One region of the Flexivirga sp. G2 genome, then DNA from elsewhere that is predicted to be linked to it. Evidence: riboswitches for the same ligand, from Rfam matches in the RefSeq annotation. Region 1 holds a riboswitch; each other region holds the start of a gene.
What was found. Region 1 has a riboswitch for thiamine pyrophosphate ahead of thiO (glycine oxidase ThiO). Riboswitches for the same ligand answer to the same signal wherever they lie in the genome.
Positions count from the first base shown of each region.

Region 2: it holds a riboswitch for thiamine pyrophosphate, as region 1 does, so the genes downstream of both, ACZ50J_RS09145 (ECF transporter S component) here and thiO (glycine oxidase ThiO) in region 1, are expected to answer to the same signal.
Region 3: it holds a riboswitch for thiamine pyrophosphate, as region 1 does, so the genes downstream of both, ACZ50J_RS14245 (TenA family protein) here and thiO (glycine oxidase ThiO) in region 1, are expected to answer to the same signal.

Region 1 covers NZ_AP039675.1:2,674,199-2,678,755, reverse strand. Annotated here, with positions in the region: gene thiC (phosphomethylpyrimidine synthase ThiC) at 1-483, opposite strand, end outside; gene ACZ50J_RS13035 (thiamine phosphate synthase) at 480-1,097, opposite strand; gene thiG (thiazole synthase) at 1,094-1,867, opposite strand; gene thiS (sulfur carrier protein ThiS) at 1,869-2,075, opposite strand; gene thiO (glycine oxidase ThiO) at 2,072-3,172, opposite strand; TPP riboswitch at 3,209-3,321, opposite strand; gene ACZ50J_RS13015 (DUF418 domain-containing protein) at 3,686-4,557, opposite strand, start outside.
Region 2 covers NZ_AP039675.1:1,919,658-1,924,214, reverse strand. Annotated here, with positions in the region: gene dxs (1-deoxy-D-xylulose-5-phosphate synthase) at 1-1,583, opposite strand, end outside; TPP riboswitch at 1,716-1,819, shown strand; gene ACZ50J_RS09145 (ECF transporter S component) at 1,810-2,439, shown strand; gene ACZ50J_RS09140 (ABC transporter ATP-binding protein) at 2,436-3,860, shown strand; gene ACZ50J_RS09135 (energy-coupling factor transporter transmembrane component T family protein) at 3,869-4,555, shown strand.
Region 3 covers NZ_AP039675.1:2,939,768-2,944,324, forward strand. Annotated here, with positions in the region: gene thiE (thiamine phosphate synthase) at 1-604, opposite strand, end outside; gene thiM (hydroxyethylthiazole kinase) at 601-1,395, opposite strand; gene ACZ50J_RS14245 (TenA family protein) at 1,392-2,066, opposite strand; TPP riboswitch at 2,064-2,174, opposite strand; gene ACZ50J_RS14250 (O-succinylhomoserine sulfhydrylase) at 2,215-3,396, opposite strand; gene ACZ50J_RS14255 (bifunctional RNase H/acid phosphatase) at 3,465-4,557, opposite strand, start outside.

The DNA of each region.
Region 1 (4,557 bases):
CTCCGGATGGTTCACGTTCGCCGGGATGATCGCGCGGCCCGCAGCAACTTCGCTGCGCACCAACTCGACATCACAGCCTTCTCGCTCAGCGACGAAACGCATCTCAGCGGTGACCTGTCCGGCTCGTGCGTAGTGCAGTTGGGTCACGGCGCGTCCGGCCGTGGCCCGGAGCGGTTCACGGCGTACCCCCAGCCACTCCTGCGAGGACTCTCCGCGGCGGAGCGCCGATCGTCCGTCGTCGGCGAGTGATCGGATCCGTGCCTGGTACGGAACGGTGTCGCCGCGATCGTTGATCCAGTCGGCGCGTAGCGCCGGCAGCCCGTGGTGCGGATCGCTCCCGGGGCCGGAGGTGTCGTACAGCCGGAACGGCGCGTTGGGCTCGCCGGTGCTCGGAGTGGGGCTGAGAGTCACCTCGGTGAAGGGAACACGGATGTCGGCTCCGAGGTCCTGGTAGATCTTGCGACGTCCTGGCGCCTGGGTCATTGCTGCTCCTTGACTGATGTCTCGAAATGGGTTGCTGCGGAGAGGTATTCACGCGCGAGTGAGTGTGGGTCGGGGGCGCGCATGAGGGCGCCCATGACGGCTGCGCCGGAGGCGCCGGCGGCAGCCAGCCGGGCGAGGTCGGTCGGTCGGATCCCGCCGACCGCCAGCAGCGGGAGGCTGCCGGCGTGTGCTGCCAGGATCCGTATCCCACGGCTGCCGAGTAGTGGGCCGTAACCCGGTTTGGAGGACGTGGCTGCGTACGGGCCGACGATCGCGAAATCGGCCCCTTCCGCGTGGGCTCGGCGGACTTCGTCCGAGGTGTGCACCGATCGGCCGGTGAGGTCCCTGCTGCTGGCAGGCCAGGGCGCGTCTCGCGAAAGGTGGCAGCCGACGCTGTCCGACCGAGGGGCGCGGGTGAGGACCACGGTGTTTCCGTCGACGCATGCGCGGATGCGGTCCAGCAGGTCGTCATACGCGGTCGATGAGAGGTCGCGCTCCCGCAGCAGCACATGCGATATCCCGGCTGCGACACACGCTGCGACGATCGCCTCCAACGGTCGGCCGGCAGTCTGCGTGCGGTCGGTGATCAGCAGCAGCCGTGGCACTGCAGTCATTGGCCAACCATCCCGGTTGCAGGTGAAGAGGCCCGGGCCAGAGTGCTTTTCGGGATCCGCCCCGCGCACCGCGCAGCGCGTCCTGCAGCAACAGCGTCTCGCATGGCAGCAGCCATGAGGGCGGGCTGCTCGGCCCGAGTCACGGCAGTGGCCAGCAGCACAGCGGAGCAACCCAGCTCCATGGCGAGCGTTGCGTCGGAGGCGGTCCCGATGCCTGCGTCCAGCACGACCGGGACGTCGACCTCGCCGCAGATGAGTTCGATGGCGTGCTGGTTGCGGATGCCGAGGCCGCTGCCGATCGGTGAACCGAGGGGCATCACTGCGGAGCACCCCAGGTCGGCGAGGCGGCGGGCGACGACAAGATCGTCCGTCGTGTACGGCAGGACGCGGAAGCCGTCCCTGATCAGTTGTTCTGCCGCGTTCAGCAGTTCGACGCAGTCGGGTAGCAGTGTGCGGTCGTCGGCGATCACCTCGAGCTTGACCCAGTCGGTCTGGAGTGCCTCGCGGGCCAGCTGGGCCGTCAGGACCGCTTCCCGCGCGGTGTGACACCCGGCGGTGTTGGGAAGCACGTGCACGCCGGAGGCCTGGATGGTCGGCAACAGTCCGCTGACGACCGCGGCGCCGGACCGGCGCATCGAAACGGTCACCACCTGTGTCCCGGTGACCTCGATGCACTCGGCGAAAATCTTTGCCGTCGAGATACCCCCGGATCCGAGAAGTAGTCGGCTGGTCAGTTCTCGACCGCCGAGTTCCCATGTGGTGGCTGACATCTCAGCCTCCTTGGCATGGCTGGATGATCTCGAGTTCGCTCTCGAGCGGAACCGCCGTCACAGCCCACTGCGAGGCGGGTACCACCGCACCGTTGAGAGCGACGGCGAACCATGTCCCCTCCATGCCCTCGATGGTGAGTGTCTGCCGGATCGTGATGCCCGCCCGCCACGGTCGGGATTCACCGTTCAACAGGTATGCCTGGGTCATGAGAGATCTCCTTGGGAGAGTGCGTTGACAACGTGGTCGCCGACGATTTCGGCGGTCAGTGGCGCGAGCAGGAAGCCGTGCCGGTAGTGCCCGGTCGCAACAGTCAGTCCCGGTACCGGCGAACTGCCCAGTACAGGACGGTTGTCCGCCGTCGCCGGGCGGAGGCCCACCCGGTGCGCGACGATCGCGGCGTCGCGCAATTCGGGCACGACGGTGGTCGCGGCCATCAGTAGGTCGTGGGCGGCGCGCACCGTCGGGGTGGTGTCGGCGCCGACCTGCTCGGAGGTCGCCCCGACCGTGATGTGGTGATCGTCGTGGGGTACGAGGTAGACCGGCACCCGGTCGACGCGAGTGCGGATCATCGCACGCACAGCCGGGACAGCGACCTCGAGATCGATCAGTTCGCCCTTCACCGGCCGGACACCGTCCGGGCCACTGAGTTCGGCAGGGAGCACGCCCGGCACGGCGGAGGCTCCACTTCGCCAACCTGCGCAGAGCACGACGTGATCTGCGGTCACGACTCGTTCGGCAACGTCCACCCCGACGACATGTCCCTCGGCGACCCGCAGGCGGCCGGTGCCCTGGACGAACTCGGCGCCGGCCCGTCGAATGGCGGTTCGTAGAGCTGTCAGTGCCCGATTGCGTTCAACGCAAAGATCGTTCGGCAGCCAGGCGGCGCTACGGACCGTGCTGGCGAGGCCGGGCTCCCGACGCCGCAACTCTGTGCGATCGATCAGGTCCGCCGTCACACCGACCTCCGCCAGCAAGCTCAGTCGGCGTTCCAAGCGAGCTTCCTCGTCCTGGTCCATGGCAGCGAGCAGGGTGCCGGTTCGGCGCAACTGGAGGGAGCCGCCGCCGCATCGTTCCAGGTGAGCAGCGAACTCCGGCCATCGGCGTTGCGACCGGGACGTCAGCTCCCACAGGTCGGGCTCGCCGTGGTCGAGCTCGGCGGCCGCCGAGATCATTCCGGCTGCGACAGTGGAGCTGCATCCGGGCAGTTCGGCATCGACGATGACGACCTGCACGCCCCGCCCGACCAATGACCAGGCGATGCTGAGGCCCACGATGCCGCCGCCGAGGACGGCGACGCGGGTCACCGAAGGACGTATCGAGTCCGAAGGGACAGCAGCTGAATTGCACTCATGGCTTCTCCTTGCGCCGGCATGATCCGGATCAAGTCTGGTGACGGTCGGGGCGGTGTCAGCCCCCTCTCAGCCCGGTACCCCGGACTCCCGCGAAGGACGATCGCGACGGTAGCACGTTCTGCCGATCCGGCGACGATGGACGTGACGCGGTGCATAGCGAGGATCGGAATGAGATGCTCGGACGGTGGTGGTGCAGCGATCCAGCGACAACTCGTCGATGACGAAACACCCTCGGCTGGAACCGATTTCGGCTGGGAGGGCGGATGACTTGGGGTTCGTGCGGAGGTGAAATCGCTCGCCGCGAGGATGGCGGAGTCGTGGCAACTCCACGGTGTTCACAAGCGGCTGGCCTACGAACGGACGACCGACGAGTTGGTCGGGGCCGGCAGGCTCCTCGCGCGAGCAGGACGACGCCCCTTCCGCGACGTGCGTCCTGCTGCGCGACGACCCGACACCACCCGGCGGCTACTTGCTGCCGTAGACGAACCTCCGTAACGGCCGCTCGGCCGGCCCGGCGTAGCCTCGCCGCTGCATCAGCGCCGCGGCGACGACCGACACGCTCCAGACGGCGACCGCCGCGATGACCGCGTGTGCATCGGAGTGTCCCCAGTCGAGGGTGAAGGGTGCGAAGAGCGCCATCCAGCAGACCGATTGGAACAGGTAACCGGACAAGGACCGTTGACCGAGCGCCGCGATGGCGCCGGTGACCGGTTGGGAACGACGCAGCCGGATGGCGAGCAGGCCGAAGAGCGCGACATACCCCGGACCGGCATACTCGCCGGCGATGTTCGACAGCGCGGCGAACCGATCGATGGTGTCCGCCGAGGCATGGATGGCACCGGCGCCGGCAAGGGCATAGGGGAGTCCGGCCGCTACAGCGAGCGAGAGGCCGCCGATCGCGGTGCGGCGCAACAGCTTCACGTGTCGCTCCGGATGCTCCAGGATCCCCTTGTTGGCCGCCCAGATGCCGAGCCAGACGATGACGATGAACGGGAGCACCTGCAGGGTGTGCGCCGGCCACTCGGTGAGCCGATGCGCCAGCGACGAGGCGTACGACGACGCGGAGAGTGAGTCCGTCGGCGTGTTCACGAAGCCTGCGGATCCGCCGTCGCCAGTGAGCGCGCGGACGGCGAACCAGCCGACGCTGACCAGCTGAATACCCCAGAGTGCCAACACGATCCGATGGAATCGCTCGGTCCGCCGGACCAGCAGGAACGTCGCGACCAGCCCGACGATCCCGTAGGCGCCGAGGAAATCGCCGAAGTAGAGCAAGGTGCCGTGGACGGCGCCCAGCACGATCAATGCGGCGTTGCGACGGACGAGGACTCGGCGGGCGT
Region 2 (4,557 bases), 750 kb from region 1:
GAATGTCCTTGTGCCTCAAGCTTTTCCGCGACCTGCAACGCGGTCGGGCACATCGCGCCCACACCGACGATCAGCACCTGGGGATCGGTCGCGTCGTGCAACACGTCCAGTGCACCGTCGGTGCGCACCGCCGTCAGTGGTTCGGCGACGTCACCCTTCGGGAAACGGATCACCGTCGGCGCGTCGGCGACCTCGACGGCCTCGCGCAGCTGGGCCTTGACCTGCTCGCCGTCACGCGGCGCCGCGAGCCGCAGCCCCGGGACGATCGAGCAGATCGACATGTCCCACATGCCGTTGTGCGATGCCCCGTCGGAGCCGGTGATGCCGGCCCGGTCGAGCACGAAAGTGACTCCGGCGTGGTGCAATCCGGCGTCCATCAGCATCTGGTCGAACGCCCGGTTGAGGAAGGTCGCGTAGACCGCGACGACCGGATGCATACCGCCGTACGCCAGGCCCGAGGCCATGGTGACTGCGTGCTGTTCGGCGATGCCGACATCGATGACGCGCTGCGGATAGACCTCGGCGAACTTGTCGAGCCCGACCGGGATCATCATCGCCGCCGTGATCGCGACCAGGTCCGGTCGCTCGGCGCCCAGACGCACCATCTCGTCGCTGAACTCGTCGGTCCAGATGCGACCGGCCACCTCGAAGGGCAGCCCGGTCTCCGGGTTGATCTTGCCGATGCCGTGCATGTGATCGGCCTTGTCGTCCAGGGCCGGCTGGTAGCCGCGCCCCTTCTCGGTGATCACGTGGACGATGCACGGAGCACCGAAGGCCCGCGCGCGGCGCAACGCCTGCTCGATCGCGGCCTCGTCGTGCCCGTCGACCGGCCCGACATACTTGATGCCGAGGTCCTCGAACATGCCCTGCTGCGGGTAGACGATGTCCTTGATCCCGCGTTTGACGCCGTGCAGCGTCTCGTAGGCGAGGCCACCGACCTTCGGCACACCCTTGAGCGTCGTCTTGCCCCAGTCGAGCATCTGCTCGTACTTCCGCGTGGTCCGCAACGCCGCGAGGTGATCGGCGAGACCGCCGATAGTCGGCGCGTAGCTGCGCTCGTTGTCGTTGACGACGATGACGAGCGGCAGGTCACGCTCGACCGCGATGTTGTTGATGGCCTCCCACGACATACCGCCGGTGAGTGCCCCGTCCCCGATCACCGCGACGGTATGGCGGTGCGGCTCACCGCTGAGCACCCGCGCCTTGGCGATGCCTTCTGCCCAGGACAGGGAGGACGACGCGTGCGAGCTCTCGACGATGTCGTGCTCGGACTCCGCACGCGACGGGTACCCGGACAACCCGCCCTGCTTCTTCAGCTTCGAGAAGTCGTGCCGCCCGGTCAGCAGCTTGTGCACGTAGGACTGGTGCCCGGTGTCGAAAACAATGGAGTCCGAAGGCGACTCGAAGACGCGGTGGATGGCGATGGTGAGCTCCACGACACCCAGATTGGGTCCGAGGTGGCCTCCGGTGCGCGAGACCGAGTCGACCAGGAACTCGCGGATCTCCGCCGCGAGATCGTCCAGGCGTTCCGCGGGAAGCCGCCGCAGGTCCTCGGGTGAGGAGATCGTGTCGAGCAGTCCCACGTCGTTCGCGCCTTTCGTTCCTTCGGATTACGCGTCGATCGAGTCTACGCGTCGGTGCACTCGCACCCTGTCAGGACGCCTCACCCGGCCCGTCGGTTGCACCACGATGCCGCTGGTACCGTGGACGGATACATCCACCGACAGGGGAGCGCTTCGGCGCTGAGAGTGCGGCTCGCCCGCAGACCCTTGAACCTGCTCCGGTTAGCACCGGCGAAGGGAGTCATCAATGGCTACTGTCAGCGCGCCCGGCGAACGGTCCGCGATCACCGCACTGCTCGCCTATCGCACCATCGACCTGGTCACCGTCGCCACGCTCGGTGTCGCGTCCGGTGTCGTCTTCTGGGCGTGGTCGAAGGCATGGCTGGGAATCAGCACCCTCGGACTCTTCACGGCTCCACCGGTACTCGGGCTGCTCGCCGGGCCGTGGCTGCTCGGCGGCGTCCTCGGCGGCCTGGTCGTGCGCAAACCCGGTGCCGCTCTTGCCACCGAATTCATCGCCGCCGCCGTTGAGATGCTCGTGGGCAACCAGTGGGGCGCCAGCACCCTGATGTCCGGTCTGCTGCAGGGCCTCGGCGTCGAGGTCGTACTCGCGCTGGTCCTCTACAAGCGTTTCGGTGTCGTCATCGCGGCGCTCGGCGGAGCGATGGCCGGAGCGTTCGAGATCTTCTACGAGTGGCACAGCTACTACTCGGCGTGGACCTGGAACTACAAGCTGGCCTACCTCGGCTGCACCATGCTCTCCGGAGCGATCCTCGCCGGCGTCGTCGGCTGGATCCTGGTCCGTGCGCTGGCCGCCACCGGCGTGCTCGACGCGTTCGGCGCGGGACGTGAGCATCACGCCCGCAACGCGGTGTGAGCGGGGCACACGCCTCCTTCCGCGGCTTCGGCTGGCGTCCGTTGGGGCGTCGCGAAGAGGTCATCAGCGGTCTAGACCTCAGTTTCTCCCCCGGCCAGATCGTCCTGTTGGCCGGCGGCAGCGGCGCCGGCAAATCGACGCTGCTGCGGGCATTGGCGGGTCTACTGGGCGAGGCCGTCCCCGGCGACCAGTCCGGCACGGTCGAGGTCGACGCCCCCTCCGGGATGCTGTTGCAGAACCCGGCGGACTCGCTGGTGGCGGCGACCATCGGCCGTGAGGTCGCCTTCGGCCCGGAGAACCTCGCACTCCCCCGCGACGAGATCTGGCGCCGGGTCCATGACGGTCTCACCCGGGTGGGTCTGCCGTATGACGTGAACCGGCAGACCACGGCACTGTCCGGCGGCGAGCTGCAGCGTCTCGCGCTGGCCGGCGTGCTCGCCATCCGACCCGGGCTGTTGCTGTTGGACGAACCGACGTCGATGCTCGACGACGAGACCGCGGACCAGGTGCGGCGATGCGTCCTGGACGTGGCGCGCGCGACCGGTGCGACCACGGTCGTCGTCGAGCACCGGATCGGGCCGTGGCTCCCGCAGTGCGATCGGGTCATGGTGCTCGACCACGGACAGGTGGTCGCCGACACCACCCCGTCGCGCTTCGTCACCGACCACACGCAGCAGATGCTGGACGCGGGTGTGTGGATGCCGGGCGCACCGGACCCGACGCCGGTCGCGGTCGCTCCGGGTTGGGTGACTCCCGACCGCCCGGGGCCTGCCTTGCACACCGAGGCGTTGCACATCGACCTGACCGTCCGATCGCTGCAGGGCAGGGTGACCCACCGGGCGCTCGACGGCGTGACGACCGACCTGCAGGCCGCTCGACTGACTGCCCTGGTCGGCCCGTCGGGCGCGGGCAAGTCGACCCTGCTCGCGGCCTTCGCCGGCATGCTGCGGCCATCCGCCGGGACCATCACCGGAGCCGAACCGCCGTTCGTGCATCGCCGTTCCCGGCAGCTCGCCGCGGCCGCCGGTTTCGTCCCGCAGAATCCCGAGCACGGCTTCCTCCGAACGACCGTGCGCGACGAAATCGCTTGCACCGCAACCCGACTCGGTCGGTCGGTCGACGTCGACGGCCTGTTGGGGCTGATGCGCCTGGACCATCTGGCGGGTGCCAACCCGTTCCAGCTCTCCGGTGGGGAACAGCGACGGCTGGCTGTGCTGGCCGCGCTCGCGCACCGTCCGTCGGTGGTACTGCTGGATGAGCCGACCGTCGGGCAGGACCGACACACCTGGGCTGCCGTGACGGGATGGGCGCTCGCCGCGCGTCACGCCGGTGCGACCGTCGCCACCGCCACGCACGATCATGCGCTGGTGGAGCTGTCGGACACCGTCATACAGCTGAAGAACGGGCAGGCTGTCGGATGAAACACGTGATGACACAGGCAAATCCGCTCGCCCTGCTGGCGTTCGGATTCACCGCCGTGATCGGGTCCTTCCTCGTCGACCGGCCGACGACGGCACTCGTGATCGTCGCCGTGTATGCCGTGCTGGCGGTCCTCGTCGTCCCGGCCTGGCGTCCGCTGCGATGGCGTCTGGTTGCGGTCGGCTTCGCGGCGATCTCGCTCTGGTGGTCCTCGTGGCTGCTCGGTGGGCACGACCCGTCGCTCGCCACGACGGCCGCCGGCCGCATCCTGGTGCTCGCGCTGCCCGGTGCGATCGTCGCGGCATTCATCGACCCGATGCGATTCGGCGACGCGTTGGCCCAGAACCTCAGGCTGCCGGCACGATTCGTCGGTGCGTTCACCGCATCGCTGACCCGCTTCGACCGACTGGGCGACACGTTCGAACAACTCCAGCACACCCGTCGCATCCGCGGCTTCGGGCCGAGCCGCAGTCCGCTCGCACGGGTGGCCGCGACCGGCCCGCTCACCTTCGGCTTGCTGGTGTCGGCCATGCGCGGAGCCACTCAGCTCTCACTGGCGATGGACGCTCGTGGCTTCGCCACGGCGCACCGGCGCAGCTGGGCGCAGGAGTCACCCTGGCGGCGATGCGACACCGGCGTCGTCGCCGTGGCTGTGGTGGTGACGATCCTCCTGCCGGTCGCCCTCCGCCTCGCCTGAGA
Region 3 (4,557 bases), 270 kb from region 1:
CCGGATCCTCCGCCGCGCAGATCGCCGACACCACCGCAACACCTGCCGCTCCGGCATCCCGCAATGGCGCGACATGGATGTCCTTGATGCCGCCGATGGCCACCGCAGGGAACGCACAGCAGGCGAGCACCTCACGCATTCCGTCGATCCCCAGCGGTGCTGCGGCCTTCGGCTTCGTCGGCGTCGCGAACACCGGCCCGATCCCCACATGGTCGATGGTCCCCGCCGGCCACTCCCCCGCCTCCTCGACCTCGTCGATGCACGACACCGAGTGGCCGATGACCAGGTCCGGCCCGGCGATGCGGCGGGCGTCGACCGGGTGCAGGTCCGATTGTCCGAGATGCACTCCGTCGGCGCCGATGGCGAGCGCGACGTCGAGCCGGTCGTCGACGATCAATGGGACGCCGGCGTCCATCGTGAGTGACTTCAACTGCCTTGCTGTGTCGAGCAATTCGCGCGTCGTTGCGGCGTGGTCGCGCAACTGCACCGCCGTCACCCCACCGGCGAGCGCCTGCCGCACGGTTTCGAAGACTCCGCGGGCGCCGCACAGGGCAGCATCGGTCACCAGGTAGAGCCGCAACGAGGCTGCGTCGAACGCGTTCATGCCCGCAACCTCGAGACGTCGTCCGGACCGAGGGCATGCAAGGCATCGAGGATCTCGACGGCGAACGTGCCGGGACCAACGGCTCGCTCCATCGCGATGTCCGCTGCGATGGTCCAGACCGCGGTCGCAGCGAACGCGGCGTCCGCGGGCGATGCGCACGCACAGAAGGCGGCGGTGATCGCACCGAGCGCGCACCCGACACCGGTCACCTTCGTCATCATCGGCGTTCCGTTGGCGACGGTGCGCACGTCGTCACCGGTGACGATGTGATCGACGGGACCACTGACCGCGACCGTCCCACCGGTTCGCCGGGACAGGTCACGAGCGGAATCGACAGCGGCCTCGGTGCCGACAGTGCTGTCGACGCCTCGACCGCCACCGTCGACGCCGGACAGGCTCATCACCTCCGAGGCATTACCGCGTATGACGGTCGGGCGCAGCGGCACCAATTGGGCACTGACTCGATCCCGCAACGGCAGCCCACCAACCGCGACGGGGTCCAGCACCCACGGTGTCTCGGCGCTGCCGGCCGCCTCGGCGGTGGCGACCATCGTCTCCCCGGATGCCGGGGAGATGGTTCCGAGATTGATCAGCACGGCGTCCGAGACACCCGCGAAAACCGTTGCCTCCTCGCGATTGTCGACCATCGCCGGAGCTGCACCGAGGGCCAGCAGCGTGTTCGCGGTGAATCCGGTGACCACGGAGTTCGTGATGCACTGCACCAGTGGCGCGCGCTCGCGCAGTGTCTCGAGCAGTGCGCCGACCTCTGTCGCATTCGGCTGATTCGTCACCACGGCCACCGTTCCCCGCGCACCGCGGCATCCCAGAACATCCACTCGTAGCGGGTCGCCGTCTCGACATGCTGCGCCATGTCGGCGAGCGCGCTGTCCGACACACCGGTGGCCACGGCGTCGACCACGTCGAGCACCTGCGCGACGCTCTCCGCGAAGCCGGGCGCGGCATACGCCTCGACCCAGCGGGCGTAGACCGGGTCGGCCGATCCGTCGCGCTCGAGGGCTCGACCCACCTGCTCGTAGATCCAGTAGCACGGGAGCACCGCCGCGAGACCTTCGTGGAACGGTCGCAGGGCGCACACCGACAGCAGATAGCTCGTGTATGCCGTGGTGGCCGGAGACTTCGGTGTGCTGCGCAGCAGAGCCGGGTCGAGACCGGCGTCCCGCAGCAGCGCCGGATGCAATTCCAGCTCGGTCGCGACCGCTGCGCTCGCGTGCGCGGCCAGGATCGGCGCGACCGGCGTCGGCGCCTTGGCAGCCAGCAAGGACAATGCTCGCGCGTACTCCGCGAGATACAGCGTGTCCTGAATGATGAAGTGTCCGAACGCTTCTCGCGGCAGGGACCCGTCGGACAGGCCGTGCAGGAAGTCGTGTGCGAGCACCCGCTTGAGGCCGTCCTCCATCGGTGCTCCGAGCACCGGCCACCAGGCGTATGACGTCGTCGACATGCCGTTCAAATCCCTTCCTCCGCCGGCATTGTCCGGCTCAGGTTGTGGCGGTCGGCGACGGCGGTCGCCCTCTCAGCCCGGTCCTTCCGAGCTCCCGCGGGTTGTCGGCACCACCGTATCGGGCGATGCCCTGCTCCACCGCGCCAGGTCAGCCCAGCGCGCTGGTCACGTCGCGCACGAGGTCGTCGGCGTCTTCGAGACCCACCGACAACCGCAGCACCCCGTCCGTGATCCCGACGGCCGCCCGAGCCTCGGCCCCCATCCGACGGTGCGTCGTCGTTGCCGGGTGCGTGATGAGCGACTTGGAGTCACCGAGATTGTTCGAGATATCAATGATCTCAAGGGAGTTCATCAGCTCGAAGGCCTCATCCTTGCCTCCGTCGAGCTCGAAGGTGACGACGGTCCCGCCGCCCGTCATCTGCCGCTTGGCCAGTTCGAACTGCGCGTGCGACTCCAGGAACGGGTACCACACCCGCCGGACGGACGAATGCTCCTGCAGGGCCGTTGCGAGTCGCATCGCGGACGCGGCCTGTGCCTCGACCCGCAGCCGCATGGTCTCCAGGCCCTTGACCAGCACCCACGCGTTGAACGCGGACATGGTCGGCCCGGTATGCCGCAAGAGGTTCTCCACCGGACCATGGATGTAGTCCTCCGGTCCGAGGATCGCGCCGCCGAGCACCCGTCCCTGGCCGTCGATGTGCTTGGTCGCCGAGTAGACGACGATGTCGGCCCCGTGCTGCAGCGGCCGGGAGAAGACCGGCGTGCCGAACACGTTGTCCACGACCACCTTCGCGCCGACCGCGTGGGCGTGCTGGGTCACGAACTCGAGGTCGACCAGCTCCTGCATGGGGTTGCTGGGAGTCTCGAAGAACACCGCGGCGGTGGGCTCGGACAGCGCCGCCCGCCACTGTTCGTTGTCGGCGCCGTCGACGAAGACGGTCTGCACACCCCACCGCGGCAGGATCTCGTCCAGGATCACGAAGCACGATCCGAACAGGCCGCGCGCCGCGACCACCCGGTCCCCCGCACCGAGCAGAGCGGCCAACGCGGTGAAGACCGCGCCCATGCCGGAGCCGGTGGCGTAACACGCCTCGGCGCCCTCCAGTTGCCGCAGTCGCTCCTCGAAGACGGCGACGGTGGGGTTGCCGTAGCGGCTGTAGACGAATCGATCGGCGTCACCGGAGAACGCGGCCTCTGCGTCCTGCGCCGTCTCGTAGACGAAACCGGAGGTCAGGTAGAGCGCTTCGGACGTCTCCTCGAATCCGCTGCGAGCCAGACCGCCTCGCACCGCAACCGTGTCCGGGGACCATTCGTTCGAGGATGACGTCATGGTCTGCAGCCTTGCACACGCCGACGGAGGCCCACGGGGGCGTCCGGCCTACGGCCGCAGGCCGGGTCCTACCTCAGGTGGTGGGTGTCGTTGGTGTAGGCGACGCTCGCACTGCCGTCGGCATACACATGGATCTCGGTGAGCGACGCCGGGTCGGCGTGGAGCAGCCACGCCTGCCCGAAACCGAGGCCGAGGAGCGAGCGCAGCACCACCAGAATCGGCATCCGGTGTGTGGCGACGACAACGGTGCCGCCGTGCGCAAGTGCGCGTTCACGCGCCGCGTCCACCCGGCCGCTCAGCTCGAGGTGGGTCTCCCCACCGTCGACACGGAAGTCGTCCTCGACCCGCATCCGAGCCGGATCGCCGGGGAAACGCTCACCGATCTCCGCATAGCTCAGGCCGTCCCAGACCCCGAAGGCCTGCTCGTCCCAGTCCTCGTCGCAGATCGGCTGGACACCGAGCACGCGAGCCGCGGCCGCACCGGTCTGGCGCGCGCGGGCCAGTGACGATGTCACGACCGTGACCGGCCCGGTCACCAGCTCGCCGAGTGCGGCCGCTGCCTTCTCCGCCTGCGCCGCACCCGTCGCGTTGAGTTGCGGATCCGATCCGCCGCGACCGTCCAGCCGTCCGCCGACGGTGAAGTCGGTGACCCCGTGGCGGAGCAGGATCAGCCGGGTCTGCACGGTGCGCTTCGGCAGCGACGGGCGCGACTCCGGCACCGGCGCCGCATCCGCGTCGGCGCCCGCTTCCATGCCCTCTTCCGTGCCCTCGTTCACGGCCCGCCACAGGTCACGCTCGACCGTCTTGCCGTCCATCCCGTCGTTCGAGAGCTTGTCGGCCGCCTTGTTCTGAGCGCGCGGAATCCAGGTCCACTCGACCGAGCCGCCCGCCGCACGCAGCCGCCGGACGACGTCCTGCGCCTCGCCGGCCAGCCGCCGCATGTCCTCGTGCTTGATCTTCCAGCGACCGGCCATCTGCTCGACGACCAGGCGGGAGTCCATCCGCACCTCGAGGTCGGCGCCGGCGTCGATCGCCTCGGCGGCTTGCAGTCCGGCGATCAGTCCGCGGTACTCGGCGACGTTGTTGCTCGCCTTGCCCAGCGGCGCAGCGCGTTCCGCGAGCAGTGAGCGGTCCTGTGCGTCACGGACCAACGCGCCATAC